DNA from 2 places in the Tepidibacillus sp. LV47 genome. Region 2 is predicted to be linked to the other one. Evidence: riboswitches for the same ligand, from Rfam matches in the RefSeq annotation. Region 2 holds a riboswitch; the other holds the start of a gene.

Region 1 (7,115 bases), on a different contig from region 2:
AAAACTTCAACTACCTCTGGGTGAAACATATCACCTTTATTTTCATCTATCTTTTTGGTTATAGCCTTAACTTGGTTTAGTATATTCTGTTCAGAACGATTAATAAGAATTTCAATTCGATCAGCAAGATGAAGAATCTGACTTAAAATTGTTACCTGTTGGCGTAAATTTGAATCTTTTATCAAATCAAAGTAGTAGGTATGATGATACCGAACGATGTCAGCAACTTTATAAAAAGGTTGAAACTTTTTTAAAAACATATAACTAATTTCCGCGTGAATATAATCGTAAGATTTCTCAAAACGAGTGATATCAATTCTTTCTTGAAGAGAGAGGGCGCCAATATCATGAAGTGCACCTGCAAGTATAAGCTCTCTTTGTTCTCTATCCGATAAGCCCATTTCCTTCGCTATCTGGAACGCAATATAGGCAACTCTTTTATGATGATCTGTTACGTTTTCATCTATCAAGTCTATTACACTTGATAAGGCCATTACTAGATCTAATTCATTTATTCTAAAGATCATATCATCTCACCTATCCAAGATTATCCATATAAAAATTATAACTATTTTTTATAGGAAACCAACAATATAATCGACTTAATTTTTCAGGAATCTTCTGATCTATCTTAGAATTAATATCTATAATCTGATTTAGTAGATTCACAAATCATTTGTTTAAATTATTGATCCACGGTTAGTCGCTCTGTATAAATTGGCCATTTTAAATCATCCGCCTTTTGTGGTACCTTAGACTTGTAAGCAAACAATCAATTGTTTCTTTGAATCTGCTGTGAATGGATTACCAAAATAGTCACCGTATTTTTCCTCAATCTTAAATCCGTTATACTTGAGTAATGCATCTAATTCTTTTGGGAAATAGATTCTCATCATTAATTGCTCAATTGTCTCATCAGGTTCATCTTCAATACGTGAAAAGAAGTTATATTCTGCAAATATTTCCCAAACCCTATAACGATTCTTAAAATTCCGAAAAATCTTCCTATAGAAAAAGCGTGAACAACTAATGCTCACGCTTCGCTTTGATGATTAAATTTCTTCATTTTGTTTTTTAAATCTTTTGTTGTTTGATAAGGGTCTTCCGATGACATAATCGCCGACATGACTGCAATATGATCGATTCCTCTTATAAGTAATTGTTCAATATTGTGTAAATGAATTCCCCCTAAGGCTACAATAGGAATATGAACTTCTTGTTTTAGATTTTCAATAAAGGATATCCCCCTTGGTTTAAGCCCTTTCTTGCTATCTGTCTCAAAAACATGCCCTGCAAGAAGATAATTCGCTTTTTTCTCAACTTTTTTCGCTTCTTGCAAATGGTGAATCGAAACGCCTATGATACCAGGAAAGTCGATATTTGTTTTCATAAAGTTTTCATAACTCGTATGAAAACCGTCCGCATGCACTTCTTTTGCCACTTCTAAATGATGGTTAATCACCAACTTAACTCCATTATTCTTTGTGATTTCTCTTATTTTTAAAGCCAAGGGGAATAGTTCATCAATAGATAGATCTTTTTCTCGCAAAATGATGACATCGACACCACCATATACCGCTTGCTCGATGACCCCTATGAAACTTTCTTTTTTTACAATTTTTCGATTCGTAATTAAATATAACATTAATCCTCATATCCTTACCCAATCTTTAAAAATTGGTTGATACCCTTTTTTGAAAATCGCTGCTCTTACTTCTTCCAGACTTCGTTTATCATCAATCTCAAATTGTCCATCCCCCGCATCTTCTATTGAATGTCCACCTACTTCTGTAGAAGAAGCTGCAGACATTCTTGTTACCCCTAAGGGAATCAAATTCTCGCGGAATCCTTGGCGTTCTCTTGTCGAAATGGTAATCCCTACACGTGGTAAGAAGATACGTAACGCTAACATAAATTGTACTAAATTCTGATCAGTTACTTCATATATATCTTCAAAAACCCCTACATGGGGACGAATTCTTGGAAAAGATACACTTATTTCTACATCAGGGTATTTATTTTGTAAGTAATTCGCATGAAGGCCTGTCATAAAGGCTTCACTTCGCCATTCACCTAAACCTAATAATGCTCCTATATTTACATTGCGCATTTTGGCTATGCATCCCCGCTCAGGTGCATCAAGTCGGAAATGATAGTTACGTTTACGACCTGCAAGGTGAACTTTTCGATAAATCTCCTCGTCATATACTTCTTGATAAATGGTAAGGCTATCTACGCCAGCTTCAATCATTTGTTGATATTCTTCTACGGTCAATGGGAAAATCTCGATTCCAATCGAATCAAAATATTTTTTCAAGATGTGAACGGCATCAATCACGTAAGAGAGTGGTGTATCTTTTTTCGATTCTCCAGTTAAAATTAAGAGATGTTTAAACCCCATACTAGCAATCGTTTTTGCTTCTTTTTCAATCTCTTCTACTGTTAATTGTTTTCTTTTGATTTGGTTATCAATACTAAAACTACAATAAGTACATTTATTCGTACAATAGTTAGAAAGATACATGGGGGTATACAATAAAACGGTTTTCCCAAAATGTTGAAGGGATAAGGTATGAGCCCTTTGCGCCATTAATTCCAAATGGTTCTCCGCTTTTGGAGATAATAATGCAAGATATTCATATTCATTGATTGGACGCTCCTTGTGAATGATTTTTAAGATGTCTGAATCGGTTAGTTTTTCATAAAACAGGTGATAGTCAAAATTCTTATACTGGGAATATACCTCATAAAAGCCCACTTCATCTCACCTCTTCATATAAAAATCCTGTCAAAGGTGACGAAGGCTGAGCAAGCTGGTGTTGTTCAGCAAGTTTCGCATGGTAAGCGAAATACCCTGCTTTTACTGCTAAGGAAAAAGCCTTTGCCATCTGGACAGGATTTTCTGCTGTAGCAATAGCTGTATTGACTAACACTGCCGCTGCCCCCATTTCCATCGCTTCTGCTGCTTCAGATGGTTTTCCGATCCCTGCATCAACAATCACAGGAAGATCGATCTCGTTAATCATGATTTGAACTAATTCCTTTGTTTTTAATCCCCGGTTTGTACCAATGGGAGCGCCTAAAGGCATAACCGCAGCAGCCCCAGATTCTACTAATCTTTTTGCTGCCATTAAATCAGGACTCATATAAGGAAGCACAACGAAGCCTTCTTTAGCTAAAATTTCAGTGGCTTTAATCGTTTCTGCATTGTCTGGCAAAAGATATTTATTATCCGAGATCACTTCAATTTTAATCCAGTTCCCTAATCCCATTGCTCTAGCAAGTCTTGCAATTCTCACTGCCTCTTCTGCATTTCTTGCTCCAGAAGTATTTGGTAATAAAATACAGTCCTTTGGTATATATTCTAGAATATTCTCCTCTTTTGAATCTAAATTTACACGACGAATCGCCATAGTAATGACTTGTGATTCTGAAGCTTGAATCACTTCTGGTAGAATTTGATGATTAGGAAATTTTCCAGTACCAATGAATAAGCGGCTTTTTAATTCGACTCCACCAATACTTAATTTATTCATTTCTAAACCCCTCTCATACTTTTTCTGAACCTTGTAATCAACCGCCACCAACAACACTAACAATTTCTACTTTATCTGTTTCTTGAAGGATTCTTATATCATAATGATCTTTGGGGATAATTTCCAAGTTGATTTCTACAACTACAAGTGTTTGGTTTAGTTTAAGTTCATTTAACAACTCAGCCACCGTTTTTCCTGCAAATCCTGTGATTTCTTTACCATTAACAACCAAATTCCCACCGCCCCCTTTGCTAAATCCTTTTAAATTTAAAAAAAGTGCAAATCCGTAAAGAATTTGCACATAAAAAACTGTGTAACATTCCCTACGTTGGCATTACCCAAGTCAGGTGATAAGGGTCAGAAATAACATTTCTTTCTCAGCCTATCTCTATAGGCTCCCCTTGTTACGTTTATTAAATTTTACCAATCAATTTAATTTATATTTATAATTATTATAAAGCGACACATAAAAAAAGTAAATATTCAATCTCTTTTAATGTAGGGTAAGCAATTTTTTAATTATAATATTTTTCCTTTAATTGATCTAAACTTTTAAATTCATACCCTAGTTTTCTTGCATCATCAATAATTTTTCCTAAGGCTTCCGCATTATCTTTAGAAACAGAATGAAGCAATATAACTGCTCCTGGATGAAGTTGGGCCATTACCTTATCATAAGCATATTTCCATCCTTTTTGATTATTCGTCTCCCAATCTTTATATGCAATCGACCAAAAAACGGTAGTATAGCCAAGCTCGCGACTAACAGCAAGTGTTTGTTCATTAAAAATACCTCTTGGCGGTCGTGCAAATTTCATTCCTTTTTGGCCTGTGATCTTATTTACTTCTTCTTTCACTTTTTCCAGTTCTTCTTTGATTTTTTGCCTAGAAATTTTAGTCATATCTGGATGAGTCCAAGAATGATTACCAATGATATGACCTTCTTTCACCATTCTTTTTAATAATTCAGGCTCGCTCTTAACATAATGTCCAGTTACAAAAAAGGTAGCTGGGACTTTTTTCTCCTTCAATACATCAAGAACTTTGTGAGTATATCCATTCTCATAACCATTATCAAAAGTAAGATAAAGCTCCTTTTTATTGACATCTCCAAGAAAAATAGCACCGTGTCTCTCTAAGATATCTCGAAAACCTTCTTGGTCAATAGAAGCGAGGTGGCCATTTTTACTTTTCTTAAAACCGAAATGATAAGCATTTTTTCCATAAGCTTGGCCCAAAGTACCTGAAAGTAAAAAAACAATAAATGCTAATAGTAAAATTAAAACGCGTTTCATTATGTTCACTCCTTTTTATACCAACAATATAACACCTTATAACACCTTTAATTATTTACTAACTAAGGAATAATATTTCACAAAGAATGAAAAATCATCCCATAACAGTACAACCTCTTATTTCCAAAGATTGAAAGCCTTCGAATTATTATTTAATAATGATCATTATTTGAGATTTTAAAAAAAAGAACTAGAGAAAGTATCTCTAGTTCGATATAATAAAACTGTATTGAGCGGTCAATTAAGTAAAAATAATTTGCCCACCTGCCGATAATTCATAAAACTCGCCAACAGTAAGAATTCCATCTAACTGATCGCAAAAATCTTCTTTTTTAAGTTTAAACATCTCGACTGTGGCAAGACATGCGTATATTTTACCACCCGCGTCGCTGATCATTTCAATAAATTCTGGAACTGGTGGGATATCTAGTTCTTCCATTTGTTGTTTCATCTTCTTTGTTACAAACGAAGACATGCCGGGTAGAGCAGCAATTAAAGTTGGAAAACCTAATGCTGGGTTACCAACAGTATCAACTTTGAGGTTATTCATTTTCTTTTTGGTTATTGCGTCAAGGCCAAAGAAAGTGAAAAATACATTGACCTCAATCCCGGCCATTCTTGCTCCATTGGCCATGATAAGTCCAGGATATACCCCTTCTAATGTACCTTTTGAAATGATTATCGATACTTTTTTAATTTTTTCATGATCTGACATAGTGATCCCCCATTTTATACACAGCTTGCCGGTTTACTTAACCCAGCCACCTTTGCTGCTTTTACTAATGGACCTTCTGGGAATAATTCATATAATTCTTTTGTAGAAATACCCCCTACTTTATTTATCCTTCGAATCGTAGGCAGTTTTCCATTTTGCTTAAATTCTTCTTGTAAGAACTCGATAACCTTCCAATGTCTTTCAGTTAATTCAATCCCAAGTTCTTTGGCAATTTCAACTGCAATCTCCTTATTCCATTGAGCTGGATTGGTTAAATATCCCTCCTCGTTAACGTCGACAGTATACCCTGCAATTACTTTTTCAGCCATTTTTTTACCTCCCCTTTAATATAATGATTTATTTAATAAATTAAAGTTTCTTACCACTTGTTTTCATATGTGGAGGAACGGTTGGAATAGGTATTCCTTTTAAAAGCATATTCCAATAAATAAACTTAAATGCCATTTTTCCTAAGTGATTGATTCTTGTTTCTTTTAATAATGAAAACGGCCCTATACCTGGTAGAGGAAATTTACCTTCTACTGGTTCAACATCATAGTTAAAATCAATTAAAAATGCTTTGTTGTATCCGGACTCAATATAACAGTTTGCATGTCCATCGAACTTTGCTTCTAATGGCTTATGATTGATGTAGCTTAAGATATTTTCAGTTAATATTTCTGCTTCGAAATGAGCTACAGAACCTGCTTTAGAAGCTGGTATATCTGTAGCATCACCAATTACAAAAATATTTTCATATTCTTTTGATTGCAAAGTGTGTTTATCCGTTGGAACAAAATTTAATTCGTCACCTAAACCCGAGCGTTCAATAAGCTCATCCCCCATATTTGTTGGTATCGTTACCAAAAGATCATACTCTACTTCTTTACCATCTAAGGATACGAGTTTATTGTGATCTGCTTCTACATGACTTACGTTAAAATTCGGGACAATCTGAATATTCTTGGTCTCAAATAGATTTCCTAATACCTTTGATGCTCTAGGTTTTGTAAAAGCACCACCAAGAGGTGTAACATAAGTAATCTCTACATCTTCACGAATTCCTTTTTTTACAAAAAACCAGTCTGCAAGGAAAAGAAATTCAAGTGGAGCAACTGGGCATTTTATTGGCATTTCTGCCAAATGGACAACTAATTTACCGCCTTTCCACTCTTTCAATTTGTTTCTTAAAGCAATTGATCCTTCAAAGGTATAGAAGTCAAATATATTTTTTCGCCAACCTGCATCCAATCCTTCGATTTCTGATGGGACAATCCTGCAACCAGTTGCAATAATTAAAATATCATAAGGAATAATTCTGCCATCCTTTAATTGAACCTGATTCTTCTGTGCTTCGATAAGTTGGATAGGAGCTTGAATAAAATCAACCCCATCTGGCAAAAACTGTCTTTTTCTTTTTACTACATCTTTTTCAGAATAGATTTCAAATGGGATAAAAAGAAATCCAGGCTGATAATAATGGTTTTCATCTTGATCAATAATTGTGATCTGCCATTCATTTTTGTTGATTTTTTTGTGGAGATGATTCGCCATCATGGTACCAGCTGT
Region 2 (7,115 bases):
GTAGTAAGACATCGTCCATTTTCTGTTCGATGTCAATGATAAAATAGTAATTTCCGAGTCCTCTTTTTGTAGGTCTAGATTCAATTCGTGATAGGTTGATTTTTCTCCAAGCAAAAGCGGCTAGAACTTGGTATAAGGCTCCAGGGTAATCTTTAGGGAGTGTAACGAGGATCATTGTCTTATAAGATGATGATTGCAATGGTTTAAAGTTGAGTGGTTGATCACCAAGAACGATAAAACGAGTGTAATTGTCTTTATAATCTTCAATACTCTCTTTCTTAAAAGATAATGAATAAATTTCCTTAGCTAAACGTGTACCAATAGCAGCCCAAGGCTTATCAGGATTCTCCTGTATCATTTGTGCTGCTTCAGCCGTACTATTGGTATATATTATTTCAGCATGTGTGAAAGTACTATAAATAAAACGGCGGCATTGAGCAATCGCTTGCGGATGTGAGTACACTCTTTGTATCTCTGAAAGAGATATCGAAGATTGAGACGGTGAAACCAATAAATGTTGGGTGATCGGTAGTACAAACTCAGTTAAAATTGGTAATTCTATCTCATGAATGATCCAATCTAACGTAAGATTAACAGAGCCTTCGATTGAATTTTCCAATGGAACAACCGCGTAATCAACCTTTTTTGTGTTAGCAGCTTCAAGGACATCTGGAATGCTACGAAAAGGAAGATAAGTAACTGTATCGTTTTTAAAAATGGAACGGGCAGCTTCTTCTGTAAATGTTCCATGAGGCCCTAAAAATGCAATTTTTTTTGACATTATTCATCTCCTTCAGAAGGTTTTGATTTTTATAAACCTTACTACTTTAAAAGTGTGATGTCAAATGATCAAATTTATGTTTTTTTGGAGGTGAAACCGCTTAAATTCTTAAAAAAGAGGAGAAATTCTTACTTGTTCGGAAATTTATAACGAATTTTAAAATTGGGTGTATGATATGAAAAACCCCTTTTTAACTTTTTTGTTAAAAAGGGGTATTCGTTTATTCGGTAGGTTTTTCATCTAATATTATTTTGTTAAATTTTTGGATAAGGTGAGAACGAATTTTATTGCTTTTTGTATTCCAGGATCTTTCATTAATTTTAATAGAGAGCCAATTCCTACTTTAGAAGTATCATGTTTTACTTGCTCTTGAGTTTCTTCAATCGCTTCTAGAAGTTTGTCAATGGTATCCATTCCGCCGATATCTGCAAAGAGACGATCACCATATTCCATTGCTGTGCCTGCAATACCAGCTAACTTAGTTACAGCACTTGTATTTAACGCTCTTGTTGCACTTGAAATAAGAGTTGCTAAGTCTATAAGGTCTTTTAAGACATTTTTTTCCTTCAGCACTTTAAGAGTTTGTAGTAATTCTTTAATCATTGCCACTTCTTCAGCGGTTAGTTGTAATTGTTGTTCGCTAGTAACACTCATTCTTCAACACCCCTTCCTATAATAGTCCTCGAGCTGTCATCCAATACATTTCGTTAAAGGCATGTTTAAACCAATGGATCATTGCCGATTGAGGAACTGGATTTGGTGGATGGTTATAATCCATATTGATATAGGTACCTTCTTCTAGACCTGCTTCAATGAAACAGAATACTTTACCATCATAGAAGTTGGTAGGTGTTTGGCCATGTAATTCTTGTTCGATGTTTTTTGCAACGTATTCAGACTCATAGTGAGCAGTAGAACCTGCTTTACTGATTTGCAATGCAGTAGCGTCACCAATTACGTAAATATAGTTATCGTTGACAGCCTTTAATGTATACTGGTTAACAGGAATGAAGCCCATTTCATTTCCCAAGCCAGAGTCAAAGATCACTTTTGCACCGCGATGAGGTGGGATGGATACTAACAAGTCAAAAGATTCTTCTTTTCCATCTTTGGAGTAAAGGATTTTCTTTTGCGGATCAACTTTTGCAGGAACGAAATTGGTTACATAACGGATGTTACGTTTCTCTAATTCTGGTTTAACCCAGGTTGCTACATTTGCTGCCATGTGAACCGTTTCTAGTGGATAGGTGTAAACCAGTTCAACCTTATCGCGTATTCCTTTCTTTTCGAAAAATTCATGCGCCATAAAATAAAATTCTATAGGAGCAACGGGACATTTATGGGGCATACCCAATGTAATAACAATTTTTCCGCCTTTAAAATTGGTTAATTTTTCTCTTAATTTAAGGGTTCCCTCTGGTGAATAGAAGTTGTCCCCCGCTTCTTTTAATCCAGGAATTAAGTCAAAACGTGGAACTGCTCCCGTACCAATGACCAAATAATCATAGGAGAAATCTCCTTTATTGGTATGTACGACTTTTTTGTCTTTGTCAATTTTGGTTGCTTCAGCAATTACAAGATTTACACTAGGGTGTGTAATCGTTCTTTGCTTCCTGATATAATGCTCTGGATGTTGAAGACCAAAAGCAACGAATAACCAACCAGGCTGATAAATATGTTCTGCTTCATTGGTGATCATGGTGAGTTTCACTTCACCTTTTTTAATCTCATGCTTTAATCCTTTAGCTAGGTGGTTAGCTACCATTGTACCGCCAGTACCACCGCCAAGGATAACAATGTTTTTTGCCATTTCTTTTACCCTCCCTGTATCTCTTTATTCATTAAAAAACCTTTGAGACATCTTTTTCATCTTTGTTCAATAATGAACTTAGTAAGTTCCTTGAAACAAAGATTACTTGATGGAATTCTCTAACAAATATTTTATACAAGTTGATAAAAAAATTCCATTGGTTTTTAGTAATTATCACAAAATACTAATTATAAAATTTATATATTTTTGAAACAGCTGGACAAATATGCAGGTAATACAATATTGACGTACATATAATAAATTAATCAGAAAACGATGGGAGGGGTTAAAATGATTGAAATCAGCATTATCATTGCGATGGCCATTTCTTTAACACCAATAATCAGCGAAAAGCTTCATATCAATAAAAAATTGCGAGCTTGGACGGCACTTGTATTGATTGTACTTTTTAATATAGCTAATGCTATTCTATTTACGGATCATGCAGTAATCGATGCGATTAGGCAAGGAATACGTGATGGTGTTGTAGCTGTAGGAATCTATTCTACAGGGAAAAATACAGTGGAGTATGTAGTAAGTAGAAAGAATAATACTTAATCAGGGAAAGTGAAAAATTTTTAAAAACATTGACATGAAACTAGAGAAATGATAATATAAAATTCGTCCGAAAAAGGCTCGGTAGCTCAGTCGGTAGAGCAGAGGACTGAAAATCCTCGTGTCGGCGGTTCGATTCCGTCCCGAGCCACCATTTTTCTGAATATCATTTATTATTTCGAGAACATCCGATAACTATATTTGCGGACGTGGCTCAGTGGTAGAGTATCGCCTTGCCAAGGCGAGGGTCGCGGGTTCGAATCCCGTCGTCCGCTCCATTACATCTTAATCTGCCGGGGTGGCGGAATTGGCAGACGCACAGGACTTAAAATCCTGCGGTGGGTTGACTACCGTACCGGTTCAAGTCCGGTCCTCGGCACCATTTATTTTGAATATTACATGAAAATTACCCCTCATTTGAATGTGTTGAGGGGTTTTTTGTTTTATCTCTTTATTATTTATTAATTGCATTATTTATTAATTGCTAAATCTATCTGTTGAATACTACTGCTTAATTGTTGATCAACCACATTAGCTTTTTTAACAGTGATAAAGATCATACTAAGGGCCTGATGAATACCCTTAAAATATAGGCAAATTATCTGGTTTATGTTACGATGGAAATGAGTGATTTGGACATCGTGGAGGGAGAAATATGTCGCATATCGATCAGATTTTAGAAAAAGCATTAAATGGAGAACGATTAACGCTGGAAGATGGAATAGAACTATTTGAGAGTAATGAAGTTGAAAAAATTGGTCAAGCAGCGAATGAGATCAAAAAACGACTCCATCCAGAACCGATTACGACCTTTGTCATTGGCAGAAATATCAACTATTCCAATGTTTGTGATACGTATTGTCGTTTTTGTGCCTTTTATAAAAAGCCGGGAGAAGAAGGCGCTTATGTACTATCGAATGAGGAAATTTTACATAAGATTCAAGAACTTGTAGATGTTGGCGGTACAGAAGTTCTAATGCAGGGAGGAACCCACCCCGATTTACCATTTGATTATTATCTCAATTTATTGAGGGAGATTAAAAGGCATTTTCCAAATATACATATGCACTCTTTCTCTCCAGCGGAAATTATGAAAATGAAAGAAATATCTGGTCTCACTTTGGAGGAAACGATACGATTATTGTATGAGGCAGGGCTTGATTCTTTACCTGGTGCAGGAGCTGAAATCCTTGATGATCGAACGAGGATCAGAATTAGCAAAAAGAAAGGTTCTTGGAAAGATTGGATCAATGTGATGAAAACAGCAAATAAGGTAGGTTTGACAACAACCGGTACAATGGTAATTGGCTTTGGAGAATCGATGGAAGAGCGCATTCTACATTTAATTCGAATTCGTGAAGCTCAGGATGAAACAGGTGGATTTCTTGCGTTTATTCCATGGACATTCCAACCTGATAATACGAACCTGAAAGCAGAAAAAGTAACGCCTGAAGAATATTTGAAAACCGTAGCGATTAGCCGGCTGATGTTGGATAATATTCCTAACATTCAATCCTCATGGGTTACGATGGGAGCCGAAGTCGGTAAACAATCCCTATTTTATGGTTGTAATGATTTTGGTAGTACAATGATGGAAGAAAATGTCGTTTCTGCAGCAGGTACAACACATAAAATAAATACAAATTTAATCATTCAACTCATTCGTGAAACGGGGCATATTCCTGCACAAAGAAATACAAAATATGAGATTCTCCATATTTTTGATCAAGATGAAAAGGTCGAGAAAGATTTTATCATGCAAAATTAATCAAAATAAAGGTCTGAATCTTTAGTATTAAAATAGCGATCATAAAGAGACAAAGGCTAAAAATAGATTGACAAAACGAAAAAATTTAGATAATTTTAATTTAAAATTGAATCATGCGGGAGCTTAGGGGAACTAGGCTGAGAGGATAACTATTCTGTTATCGACCGCCGAACCTGAACTGGGTAATGCCAGCGGAGGAATCAACGTACAATGCGATCACGATTTACAACTAGATGTACAAAGAACATCTAATCATTAGACCGCTTATATACCTAGGCGGTCTTTTTTGTTTACATGTTTTCTCCACCTTTTAGAAAAGGTTCAAGTTTCACTTATAATGGACATTATTAAAGGAGGTTATTGTCATGGCAAAAGAATATGGTGAAAAAAACAATATTTCTTTGTCGTCTTTTCCTGGGAGTAAAAAAGTATATGTTCAAGGATCGAGGCCCGATTTAAAAGTACCTATGCGAGAAATCGAACTAGCTACGTCTATAGGCCCATTTGGAGAAGAGAAAAATCCGCCAGTCCGCGTTTACGACACAAGTGGCCCTTATACCGATCCTTCCTACTCTGTCGATATTCGTAAAGGACTACCTGCCCTTCGTCGTCAGTGGATTTTAGAACGGGGGGACGTGGAAGAATATCCAGGACGTGAAGTTAAACCAGAGGATAATGGATTCCGTAAAGGTGATCCCAATCTAGAAATTCCTTCTAGCTTTAAAAGAAAACCCCTTAGAGCAAAAGCAGGACGAACTGTAACCCAAATGTACTATGCACGTCAAGGAATCATTACTCCTGAAATGGAGTTTGTTGCCATTCGTGAAAACGTGTCACCAGAGTTTGTACGGCAAGAAATAGCAAGGGGACGGGCGATTATTCCTGCCAATATTAATCATCCAGAAAGTGAACCGATGATCATTGGCCGCAACTTTCATGTTAAAGTCAACGCCAATATTGGGAACTCAGCTGTTACTTCTTCCATTGAAGAAGAAGTGGAAAAAATGACTTGGGCAATCCGCTGGGGAGCAGATACGATCATGGACCTTTCTACTGGGAAAAATATTCATACCACACGGGAATGGATCATTCGCAATTCTCCTGTTCCTGTTGGAACGGTTCCAATCTATCAAGCGTTAGAAAAGGTAAATGGAAAAGCAGAGGATTTGACGTGGGAAATTTTCCGGGATACCTTAATTGAGCAAGCAGAGCAAGGAGTGGATTATTTTACCATCCATGCTGGTGTTTTACTGCGTTATATTCCTTTGACAGAAAAGCGGGTAACGGGGATCGTATCTCGCGGCGGTTCCATCATGGCTGCTTGGTGCCTTGCCCATCATGAGGAGAATTTCCTTTATACCCATTTTGAAGAGATTTGCGAAATTTTAAAGACCTACGATGTAGCTATTTCCCTTGGCGATGGTCTTCGTCCTGGATCGATTGCTGATGCTAATGATGAAGCACAATTCGCTGAATTAGAAACTCTCGGGGAACTAACAAAGATCGCTTGGAAGCACGACGTTCAAGTGATGATCGAAGGTCCAGGTCATGTTCCCATGCATAAAATTAAAGAAAATGTGGAACGCCAACTTGAAGTTTGCCATGAAGCCCCATTCTATACGTTAGGTCCTATCACCACCGATATTGCTCCTGGATATGATCATATTACCTCAGCAATTGGCGCGGCGATGATTGGCTGGTTTGGCACCTCGATGCTATGTTATGTAACGCCAAAGGAACATCTTGGATTACCAAATAAAAATGATGTGCGAGAAGGTGTAATTGCCTACAAGATTGCTGCCCATGCTGCTGATCTTGCCAAAGGACATCCAGGGGCGCAAATAAGAGATGATGCTATTTCTAAGGCACGGTTTGAATTCCGCTGGCGCGATCAGTTTAACCTTTCCCTTGATCCGGAAAGGGCAATGGAATATCATGATGAAACCCTTCCAGATGAAGCAGCCAAAACGGTTCATTTCTGTTCTATGTGCGGGCCAAAATTCTGTAGTATGAGAATCACTCAGGATATCCGCGAATATGCGAGAAAGAAAGGAATCTCGTATGATGAGGCAATAAATGAAGGGTTAAAAGAAAAGGCAAAAGAATTTAGAGAAAGTGGGAGCGAGATCTATAAATAAAGATAAAAAGATGTCACTTCGTTGTGGCATCTTTTTATCTTTATTTTGAATTAATGTAAGGAT

The links. A riboswitch is a leader RNA that binds a small molecule or an ion and turns the genes downstream of it on or off. The one in region 2 is predicted to bind thiamine pyrophosphate.
Region 1: linked by a shared signal. The riboswitch ahead of thiS (sulfur carrier protein ThiS) and the one ahead of thiC (phosphomethylpyrimidine synthase ThiC) in region 2 are both predicted to bind thiamine pyrophosphate.

What each region holds. Positions count from the first base shown of each region.
Region 1 is NZ_JBLWIF010000001.1:51,184-58,298, reverse strand. Features, by position in the region: gene ACMW72_RS00260 (HD-GYP domain-containing protein) at 1-527, opposite strand, end outside; gene ACMW72_RS00255 (hypothetical protein) at 753-893, opposite strand; gene thiE (thiamine phosphate synthase) at 1,034-1,645, opposite strand; gene thiH (2-iminoacetate synthase ThiH) at 1,652-2,758, opposite strand; gene ACMW72_RS00240 (thiazole synthase) at 2,760-3,536, opposite strand; gene thiS (sulfur carrier protein ThiS) at 3,574-3,768, opposite strand; TPP riboswitch at 3,839-3,948, opposite strand; gene pdaA (delta-lactam-biosynthetic de-N-acetylase) at 4,052-4,831, opposite strand; gene ACMW72_RS00225 (DsrE/DsrF/DrsH-like family protein) at 5,073-5,546, opposite strand; gene ACMW72_RS00220 (TusE/DsrC/DsvC family sulfur relay protein) at 5,561-5,875, opposite strand; gene ACMW72_RS00215 (NAD(P)/FAD-dependent oxidoreductase) at 5,916-7,115, opposite strand, start outside.
Region 2 is NZ_JBLWIF010000005.1:103,541-110,655, reverse strand. Features, by position in the region: gene pheA (prephenate dehydratase) at 1-781, opposite strand, end outside; gene ACMW72_RS07650 (DUF1641 domain-containing protein) at 1,028-1,435, opposite strand; gene ACMW72_RS07645 (NAD(P)/FAD-dependent oxidoreductase) at 1,452-2,591, opposite strand; gene ACMW72_RS07640 (hypothetical protein) at 2,883-3,149, shown strand; tRNA gene ACMW72_RS07635 (tRNA-Phe) at 3,225-3,300, shown strand; tRNA gene ACMW72_RS07630 (tRNA-Gly) at 3,350-3,424, shown strand; tRNA gene ACMW72_RS07625 (tRNA-Leu) at 3,439-3,528, shown strand; gene mqnC (cyclic dehypoxanthinyl futalosine synthase) at 3,802-4,914, shown strand; TPP riboswitch at 5,020-5,130, shown strand; gene thiC (phosphomethylpyrimidine synthase ThiC) at 5,280-7,052, shown strand; gene ACMW72_RS07610 (MTH1187 family thiamine-binding protein) at 7,103-7,115, opposite strand, start outside.